Regions from separate parts of the Rhizobium sp. R86522 genome, predicted to be linked through region 2. Evidence: predicted binding sites of a transcription regulator. Region 2 holds the regulator's gene; each other region holds the start of a gene.

Region 1 (3,271 bases), 2.5 Mb from region 2:
GCGGCCTGCTCGGCGCTTTGATGGCGCATATGCCCGATCGTTGGAACGAGAAGAAGCAGTTGCAATTCGAGGGGCTGCTGTCGCTCGAGGCAGAGATCGCTCTGCTCGAGGACGAAACCGGGCTCTCGGCTGGCTATCAGCGCTGCGGTCGTCTCATCCCCTTGCCAAAGCCGCATCTGAGACCGATTGCCCAACGCCATTCGGCAGAGGCGGCAACGAACTGGAACCAAGAGGGCAGGGCCTTCGACTGGACCGTCCTTGACGAGAATCCCTTTGCCGACTGGCCCTCGCCGAAGTTTTCGGAGGCTGGCGTCGTGTTCGATCGCCTCGCGGGCCGCGTCTCGCCGCGTGCTTTGACGGCCACGATCCGGGCGCGTCTCGAACGATCGGGGCGTGTGCGGTTGCTGGTCGGGGCCGCCGTGCAATCGATCGATGCGCAGGCAAGCCAGGTGAAGCTCGCCGACGGGACCGTCATCGGTTACGGGGATCTGCTGGTCGCAGCCGGTGTCGGGTCCTTCCCGCTGCTCGAAGCCATCGGACCGGCGCTTCGCAAGCCGCTCGGAAGGGGCGTTAAGGGGCAGGCGGCGCTGCTCAGACTGGACCTGCCGACGGATCTGCCGCTCCTCTATCTCGACGGCCTCTACGTGGTGCCGCATGAAGGCGAGCTGGTCGCCATCGGCAGCACCAGCGAAAACACGTTCGAACATCCATTTTCCACCGATGGGCAACTCGATGACCTGATTGCCGCCGCACGCGAGCTTGCGCCTATGCTGGGCGGGGCGGAGATTGTCGAGCGTTGGGCGGGTCTCAGACCCAAGGCGGTGGATCGGGATCCGATGGTCGGCCCTCATCCCGATCATCCTCGTGTGCATGCGCTGGCCGGCGGCTTCAAGGTGAGCTTCGGCATTGCGCACCGGCTGGCGGATGCAGTTCTCGATTCTATTGCCGGTGGAGCCCTGCAGTTGCCTCACGGTTTTGCCTTCGCCCATCACGTTTCGGTGGCTGCGCGTCGCGCAGGTGATGAGTAATTTACAGAATTACCCTGAAATCACAGGGATTAGCTCGGGGAGCTGCCGCGAAATTGCCTCGCGCGCTTCGTGATACTGTCATGCAAATCACCTATCCACCGGGTTGTAACGGCAACTGCTAAAGTGCCGTCGCGAGCCAGTGTGAGGTGCTCGACATGCGCTATGCCATCTGCTTTACGCCGCCTGCCCGTGATCCGCTTGCCGATGCAGCGGCGCGCTGGCTTGGCCGCAACGTGTTCTCCGGCGAGGCGGAGGAGCATCCGGGGCTGAAGGGCCTCGGCGTGCACGAGATTGCCTTTCACACGGCCCTTCCGCGACGCTTCGGCTTTCATGCGACATTCAAGGCGCCGTTCCGCTTGAGCGAAGGTTCAAACGAGGCCTCTCTCCTGCGCGACCTGATGCATTTCGCCGGCCAGATGGAGCCAATCGCATTGCGCGGGCTTTCGGTTGGCCGGATCGGCGACGTCTTCGGGCTCATCTTGCAGCGGCCTTGCCCGGAGGTCGATCATCTCGCGGCCTCGGTTGTGCAGGCCTTCGATGGTTTTCGTGCGCCGCTTTCCGAAGTCGAGATCGAACGGCGCAATCCCGACCGCTTGTCTGCGCCGCAGTTCAGCAATCTCAGCCGCTGGGGCCATCCTTATGTGATGGACGAATACCGTTTCCACATGACACTGACGGGGCCGCTTCTGGCGCGAGATTTCCCGCGAATTGAGCAGGGCTTGAAGGCGCATTTCGACCCGGTTCTCGCCGAGCCTGTCGTGGTGACCAATCTCGCGCTGTTTGTCGAGACTGAACGTGGTGCGCCGTTTACCGTACATTCGCTGCATCCGCTGGGCCGGGTTTCGAGCCGCAAGATCGCCTGACACCTGTGCGCTGCAGCAAGATGCGTGTTTTCCATCTCGACAGGCGCCGCCCTCGCCAATAGCCTCGCGTCAAAACACGAGAGGTGAACCGATGACGACTGCTCCTTATCCCCGCGACCTGATAGGCTATGGCCGCGACATTCCCGATCCGAAATGGCCCGGCGATGCGCGGATCGCGGTGCAGTTCGTGGTGAATTACGAGGAGGGGGGCGAAAGCTGCATTCTCGACGGCGATCCGGCCTCGGAAAACCTGCTGTCAGAAATCGTCGGCGCCCAGCCTTGGCCCGGCCAGCGCAATCTCAACATGGAGTCGATCTACGAATACGGCTCGCGCGCCGGCTTCTGGCGGCTTTGGCGGATGTTCACCGAGCGGAAAGTGCCCGTCACCGTCTATGGCGTCACGCTCGCCATGGCGCGCAACCCGGAAGCGGTTGCCGCGATGAAGGAAGCCGACTGGGAGATCGCCAGCCACGGCTATCGCTGGCTCGAATACAAGGATTTCCCAGAAGACGTCGAGCGCGAGCATATCCGCGAGGCGGTTCGCCTGCACAAGGAACTGACCGGCTCGCATCCGCTCGGCATGTATCAGGGCAAGCCTTCTGACAACACGCTGCGCCTCGTGATGGAGGAAGGCGGCTTCATGTACTCCTCCGACAATTATTCCGACGACCTGCCATTCTGGGTGCCGGATCTCGAAGGCAAACCCTTCCTGATCATCCCCTATACGCTTGAAACCAACGACATGCGTTTCGCCACGCCGCAGGGCTTCAACACCGGCGACCAGTTCTTCACCTATCTGAAAGACGCCTTCGACGTGCTCTACGAGGAGGGCAAGAACGGCAGCCCGAAGATGATGTCCGTCGGTTTGCACTGCCGCCTCGTCGGACGTCCCGGGCGGGCGGCGGCCTTGGCGCGGTTTATCGATTATGTGACTGGCCACGAGAAGGTCTGGGTGCCCCGGCGCATCGAGATTGCCGAGCATTGGCACAAGCATCACAAGCCTGGATGGTGAGGGCCTGATGACGACACTCGGCGACCTCAAGTCCAAGCTCATGGAATCCCCGGCATTCCGTGCCGAGTATGAGAAGGCCTGCGTCGAGTATCAGGCGATCGAAGCCGAACTCGCGGCTTCCGCCAGCAGCCAGTCCCGCAAGATCGCGGCCGGCCCGGACAGGTCCGTGCCTGATCGCAGCCAATAGGCCTTGTCCTCGTCGGCGGCTTCATCGAACAGCACGCTCAGCGTGCCCGCTGCCAGATGGTCTGATATCAGGGCTGTGGGGCAGAGGCCGATGCCGAGGCCCGAGAGGACAGAACTGACCAGCAGGTTGAAATCGGCATAGAGCGGTCCTGCGAGTGTCGGGCCCTCGATCCCGCGTGCCG
Region 2 (3,271 bases):
CCTCGGCGCCGGAATTGGTGAAGAAGACGCGGTCGGCGAAGGTCACATCGGTCAGGCGCTTGGCCAGCACTTCCTGCCCCGGCACCTCGTAGAGATTGGAGAGGTGCCAGACCTTGTCGGCCTGATCTTTGAGGGCGCCGACGACATGGGGATGCCCATGGCCGACCGAGGTGACGGCAACGCCGGCGGCGAAATCGAGATAACGCTCGCCACTTTCCGTCACAAGCCAGACGCCCTCGCCTCGCTCGAAACGCAGCGGCGCCCGATTATAGGTCTGATAGAGCGGCGTAGCTTCGGCCATGGCTTTCACGTTCCTTCTCGACGATCCGCCCAAGGGACGGCGCGGCCCTTTGCAGGCCTCGAAACAATTAAAAATGCCGCCTTGCGGCGGCGCGGGCACTATCGGCATTTCACCCTGCAATGTCAACGAATTCCATAGGAATCGCAGGAGTAGGCGCCGATCTGGCCGGCTCGCGCCAGAAGCGTGCGCGACAAGATTCCACCTGTTGCATACTTGACTCACTCGGGAAGCAAGTTGGGGAAAACCGGAAAATCGATTCCAGATGATTCCCCCGACTCTTGTCACGGAGTCAGCGTGCCACTAGGTTAAATTTCATTAATAGATTGCATGCGGCGGAAGTGCTCACCGACAGTAACGAGGCGGTTATGTTTCGAATTCGTTCGAAGCAGGGGTGACGGATTCTGCCATGACAGACGCGAGCGGCGGAGAGAAGTGGCATGACAACTGCGCAATGGAGTGACGACAGGGTCGAAAGACTGAAACGGCTGTGGGCCGAAGGCCTCAGCGCAAGCCAGATTGCGGCACAACTCGGTGGCGTGAGCCGAAATGCCGTTATCGGCAAGGTACACCGACTGAACCTTCCGGGTCGGGCCAAGGCAGGCGGAAGCTCGACTGCGGCACGTCCGGCAAAACGTCCGGCGCAGACCCAGCGTCCGGCGACCTTCCAGAACCGCCCCGCGGCAGCAACGACCACGCGTACCGTGACCCGTGCAGCTGGTGCGACAATGCTGAAGGAAGAGATCGAGGTCGAGGCTTACGAGGAAGTCGAAGTTCGGCGCCCGCTGAACGTTGTCGTGCCGATTTCGCGGCGCCTCGCCCTGACGGAACTGACCGAGCGCACTTGCAAGTGGCCGATCGGCGATCCGATGAAGGACGATTTCCACTTCTGCGGCTGCGAAATCGCTGACAGCGCGCCCTACTGCACCTATCACGCGAAGCTCGCCTATCAGCCGGTGAGCGAACGCCGCAAGGCAGCCCGCTGATATCAAGCGAAGCTTAGAGCATTAAACGGGTCCCGCGGGGCCCGTTTTTCGTTGCCGCCTGTCGCCCGCGAAAAAGGGCCGCAGCGGACAATCCGCGCGGCCCTTGCCCCATGGTGGGTTCGACTTGTCAGGCTTCCATCGAATAGCCGGCACCGCGAACGGTGCGGATGACATCCTGCATGTTGGAGAAGTTGAGAGCCTTGCGCAGGCGGCCGACATGCACGTCGACCGTACGTTCGTCGACATAGATGTCATGGCCCCAGACTCCATCGAGAAGCTGCGAGCGAGAGAAGACCCGGCCAGGCGACGCCATCAGGAACTCCAGAAGGCGGAACTCGGTCGGCCCGAGACGGACCTCGCGGCTCTTGCGATGCACCCGATGCGTCTCGCGATCGAGCTCGATGTCGCCGCAGCGCAAGACGCTGGACAGAACTTCGGGCTTTGCACGCCGCAGCATGGCCTTGACGCGTGCCATCAGTTCCGGGGTCGAGAATGGCTTGACGACATAGTCGTCGGCACCTGTCGCCAGACCACGCACGCGCTCGCTTTCCTCGCCGCGCGCCGTCAGCATGATGATCGGCAGACGCTCGGTCTCGGGTCGCACGCGCAACCGGCGGCACAGCTCGATGCCGGAGACGCCCGGAAGCATCCAGTCCAGGATCAGCAGATCCGGCACGCGCTCCTGAAGCCGGATCTCGGCTTCGTCACCTCGCAGAATCGTCTCGACCTCATACCCCTCGGCTTCGAGGTTATAGCGTAGGAGGACGGACAAGGCCTCCTCGTCTTCTACCACGGCAATCTTCGGCTGCATCAAAAACAAACCTCGCTGGCCAACGTCACTCGGTGATCGCGCCGACGGAAGACGTCAGATCTTCCTTCGGTCGCTCACCTTCCGGCTGGGCGCCGGTGGTCATGTAGTAGATGGTTTCCGCGATGTTGGTCGCATGGTCGCCGATGCGCTCGATGTTCTTGGCGCAGAACAGAAGATGGGTGCAACTCGTGATGTTGCGCGGGTCTTCCATCATGTAGGTCAGGAGTTCCCGGAACAGCGAGGTGTAGATCGCGTCGATCTCTTCGTCGCGGTCACGGATCGATTTCGCCTTCTCAGCCGAGCGGGTCGTGTAGACATCGAGCACTTCCTTGAGCTGGGCGAGTGCCAGGTCGGAGAGATGTTCGAGGCCACGCGCGAGTTTGCGCGGCACGCCGGTCGCCTGGATGGCCACAACGCGCTTGGAATTGCTCTTGCCGAGGTCGCCGACACGCTCGAGATCGGCAGCGATGCGAAGGGCACCGATGATCTCACGCAGGTCGGATGCGACCGGCTGACGCTTAGCGATCGTGACGATGGCCTTGTCGCCGATCTCACGTTCCATGGCATCCATGAGCACGTCGTCGGAGATCACCTTCTGGGCGAGGGCGGCGTCGGAGTTGACCAGAGCACGCACGCTTTCGGCGACCATCTGTTCCGCCAGACCGCCCATTTCGGAAATGCGGCGCATCAGGAACTTCAGTTCATCGTCGAAGGCAGAGTAGATGTGAGAGGAACCCATGAGAAACGTCCTTGAATTTGAGGTGAGCCGAGGGTGACCTGGAGGCTCAGCCGAAGCGGCCCATGATGTAGTCCTGGGTGCGCTGGTCATCCGGATTCGTGAACATCTTGTCGGTGTCGTTTTCCTCGACCAGTTCGCCGAGGTGGAACATGGCGGTACGCTGCGAGACGCGGGCTGCCTGCTGCATGGAGTGCGTCACGATGACGATCGTGAAATTTTCACGCAGTTCGTGAATCAGCTCCTCGACCTTGGCGGTCGCGATCGGATCGAGCGCCGAGCAGGGCTCGTCCATCAGGATGACTTCCGGGCTGACCGCGATCGCACGGGCGATGCACAGCCGCTGCTGCTGGCCGCCGGACAGACCGGTGCCGGTTTCCTGCAGTCGATCCTTCACCTCGTTCCAGAGGCCAGCTTTCTGCAAAGACGTCGCGACGATT
Region 3 (3,271 bases), 2.2 Mb from region 2:
GGAACACCCGCTCGACGTCTGACCGTCGGCGAATGCAGCAAAGACAAAAGGGCCGGAAGACCGGCCCTCTTTCATTTCTCGCAACAGCGTTGGCGCTTACTGCTCGATCGCATAGGTGACGTTGACGGTCACCGTATAAAGGTTCTCGCCGGATGCGATCGGCACTGACTCGTCCGCCATCTTCGCCATCGGCGCTGCGGCATACATCTGCGGCATCGGTCGGGCGAAATTCTCCGAGATCTCAACGACACGGCCGAGTTTGACGCCGGCGGCCTCCGTCAGCGTCTTCGCCTTGGCGGCGGCCTTCTCGACCGCCTGCTTGCGCGCCACCTCGATCGCCGTCTCCGGATCATCATTGGTGAAGGTGATGCCGCCACCCTGGTTGACGCCGAGCTTTACCGACCGATCGATGATCTCACCGAGCTTGGCAAGGTCACGCACCCGAACGGTCAAACCGTTGCTGACGGTATAGCCGACGATCACGGGCGCCTCGTAGGTGCCATCGGTTCTGGTTTCCTGCTTGTATTTAGGCTGGATCGAGAAATCCGTGGTCTGCAGGTCCTTCTCGGCAATCCCTTGCGCCTTGAGATCTGCCAGCACCTCGCTCATGGCAGCACTATTGGCCGAGAGCGCCTCGCCAGCAGTCTCTGCGTCGCGAACGACGGAAAGCGAAATGACGGCCATATCGGGCGCGATCGCAGCCTCACCCTCACCCGAGACCATGATCGTCGCCTCGCGACGCTCGCCCTCGGCAGCCACGGCTTGGGCAACAAAGCCGGTCGAGAGAACCGAACCCGACAGAGCCGTGGCCATGACGAGCGCGCGTGTAATTTTCAGCATGGAATATGTCCTTTGTCCCGCAGTGCCGGCGGACCTCTTCGTCTCACCCGGCACAGATGCCCTTCCGACATCTGTGATGACGCGTGATTGTGAAGCCAATGCGGCAGAGGCTTGTCGCATACCTGAAATTGCGTTAGAGCCCGTGACCGGTGCGGGGTGACCATAACCCGCCCGACGGCATCACGCCGGGCTGGGCCTGTAGCTCAATGGTTAGAGCCGGCGGCTCATAACCGCTTGGTTGGGGGTTCGAGTCCCTCCGGGCCCACCATTTCGTTTAAAATCAATGCCTTAGATATTGGATTTCTTGGGGGAGACATCCAAGAGGAACATTTGTTTGTTCAATCCGTCCTATCTCGTGAAGTCGCGATGCGGTGTGTTCTATCTGCGTTGGCCACTACCAAAGCAGCTACATCCACAAAAAAAGGCATCGACACTCAAGCTTTCTCTACAGACCCGTGACCCACGAGAGGCACAGGAATTCGCCACACAATGGCTATGGACCTAAAACAACGAACGGCCCAATTGAGCATCGGCGGCATCACACCCGCACAGAAACTGAAAATGGCTGCGTGAATTCTACTGCAGAACCCCGTTAAAACGGGAGATTACCACTAACCATTTCGTAGTTTGCATAAATGAGACTGCAGCGACTGCAATTTGATGGTTAAACATTATCAAAAACGAAATTTCACACCAGAACCACCAACGGATTGTTTGCAAATAAAGCAATTTATGTTCTCCAGATATTATAGATGCGCATCTATACAGAATTCTCTGTTGGTGGAATTGCCATCTAGACGCTAAGATTCGCAGTCCGCCCTCCTCGCTCGTGCATGCAGCCGCACTGATCGTACCTCGCTAACCCAAACCCAATTTCCTGTCCTGAGCATCAAGGCCGCGTCATCGCCGCGTCATACGCGTACGCTATCCATGATTCATTCGAATGAATCATGGATAGCGCATGCAAAGAGACACTTGGCAAATCGTCAAAGACCATCTGGCCAGTGACATCGCCTCAGGCAAACTTGCTCCCGGCACGCGGCTGCCGACGGAGCCCGAGCTGTGCGAGGTCTTCGGCGTTGGCCGCCACTCTGTCCGGCGTGCAGTATCGGCGCTCGCGGTCGAGGGCAAGCTCAGGGTTGAACAGGGGCGCGGCACCTTCGTCGAGGCGACCCGGCTGATAAACTACCAGATCGGGCGCAGGACGCGTTTCCGCGAGAACCTGACCGGACAGGGTTACAAGCCCTCCGCCGAGCACCTCTCCTCAACAATCGTGCCGGCACCCGACCGTGTAGCGGAGGCGCTAAGGATCGCACGCGGGGCCGAGGTCCATCGGATCATGAGGCGGGGTCTGGCCGACGACATGCCGATCAATCTCGGCATCGCCTTTCATCCGATAGCGCTCTTTCCGGACCTAGGCGTGCGCCGTGAGGCCGGCGTTTCCGTGACCGAAATCTATCGTGACCACGGGGTCACCGACTATTTCCGCAAGAGCACCACCATCTTCACCCGCCGCGCCGAGCCGGAGGAATCCAGACTGCTGCGGCAACACCCAGATCATCCGGTCATGGTCGTCACAAAGATCGACGTCGATGCCAAGGGCACCGCGCTTGGTTACTCCGAGGCGGTCTGGGCAGGCGACCGCGTCCAGTTTTCTTTCGACAGTCTCGACGACCCCTTCGTGGGCGAGGAGGGCAAGGCCCCATGACAACACAGTTCCAGCATGCCAGTGCGCCGGGCGACGCCCACGCCCGCCGGCTCGAAACCCTTGCGCGCGCCAATACAGCCGCGCTGAAGGCCTTCGCGGAAGAGCTTCTTGCACCGCTCGGCGCGATCGACGTCATTCAGAGCCGCACAGGGCTCGCGATGCTGCCGATGCGCGACACGGTAAAGGGCACAGATTTTCATCTCGGCGAGGTGTTGGTGGCAGAGGCGCATATCCGGCTCCGGTCCAACGGCACTGAAGGCTATGGCATGATCGTTGGCCGCGACCTCGAGCGCGCCATGGCAATGGCGATCGTGGATGCAGCCGGATCGATCGAAACCCTCGCCGCGCGCATCAGTGACTTCGTGGAAGATGAGGCCCTGAAGATCATGGGCGCAGACACAGAGCGCCTTCGCGCGGTCGAGGCGACCCGTGTAGACATGGAGACCTTCTGATGGATGCCTCCGCCCTGATTGCTGTCCCCGTTCCAAACGACCTGGAGCGGCTTCACAATGCCACCTACGACGCCCTGATGTGGGCGCTCGCCCGCCCCGGCACTGTCCAGACACTGCCACAGCCGGGCCTGGAGGCCATCGTCGAAACGCTGATTGACCGCGAATGCCGGGTCTTTTCGGGCCACAAGACGCTCCTGCCGCTGATCGCCTCGACCGGAGCGGCGATTACCGGCGCACGCGACGCCGACCACGCCTTTATCGATCTGGAAAC

The links. The regulator PhoB, encoded in region 2, activates phosphate uptake and scavenging genes when phosphate is short. The targets are predictions, from matches to a motif close to TGTCATNNANCTGTCAT.
Region 1: SJY08_RS03820 (DUF1045 domain-containing protein) is a predicted target of PhoB. The motif match lies at 1,094-1,110, and genes of this name have one in related genera.
Region 3: phnF (phosphonate metabolism transcriptional regulator PhnF) is a predicted target of PhoB. The motif match lies at 1,739-1,755, and genes of this name have one in related genera.

Annotation. Positions count from the first base shown of each region.
Region 1 is NZ_JAXHBX010000001.1:811,712-814,982, forward strand. It holds gene SJY08_RS03815 (NAD(P)/FAD-dependent oxidoreductase) at 1-1,028, shown strand, start outside; gene SJY08_RS03820 (DUF1045 domain-containing protein) at 1,184-1,891, shown strand; gene puuE (allantoinase PuuE) at 1,983-2,903, shown strand; gene SJY08_RS03830 (LysR substrate-binding domain-containing protein) at 2,994-3,271, opposite strand, start outside.
Region 2 is NZ_JAXHBX010000001.1:3,333,661-3,336,931, forward strand. It holds gene SJY08_RS16105 (aspartate aminotransferase family protein) at 1-301, opposite strand, end outside; gene SJY08_RS16110 (GcrA family cell cycle regulator) at 739-1,284, shown strand; gene phoB (phosphate regulon transcriptional regulator PhoB) at 1,412-2,095, opposite strand; gene phoU (phosphate signaling complex protein PhoU) at 2,121-2,834, opposite strand; gene pstB (phosphate ABC transporter ATP-binding protein PstB) at 2,881-3,271, opposite strand, start outside.
Region 3 is NZ_JAXHBX010000001.1:1,101,127-1,104,397, reverse strand. It holds gene SJY08_RS05270 (AGE family epimerase/isomerase) at 1-22, shown strand, start outside; gene SJY08_RS05265 (SIMPL domain-containing protein) at 97-840, opposite strand; tRNA gene SJY08_RS05260 (tRNA-Ile) at 1,033-1,108, shown strand; gene SJY08_RS05255 (DUF6538 domain-containing protein) at 1,196-1,345, shown strand; gene phnF (phosphonate metabolism transcriptional regulator PhnF) at 1,802-2,548, shown strand; gene phnG (phosphonate C-P lyase system protein PhnG) at 2,545-3,000, shown strand; gene phnH (phosphonate C-P lyase system protein PhnH) at 3,000-3,271, shown strand, end outside.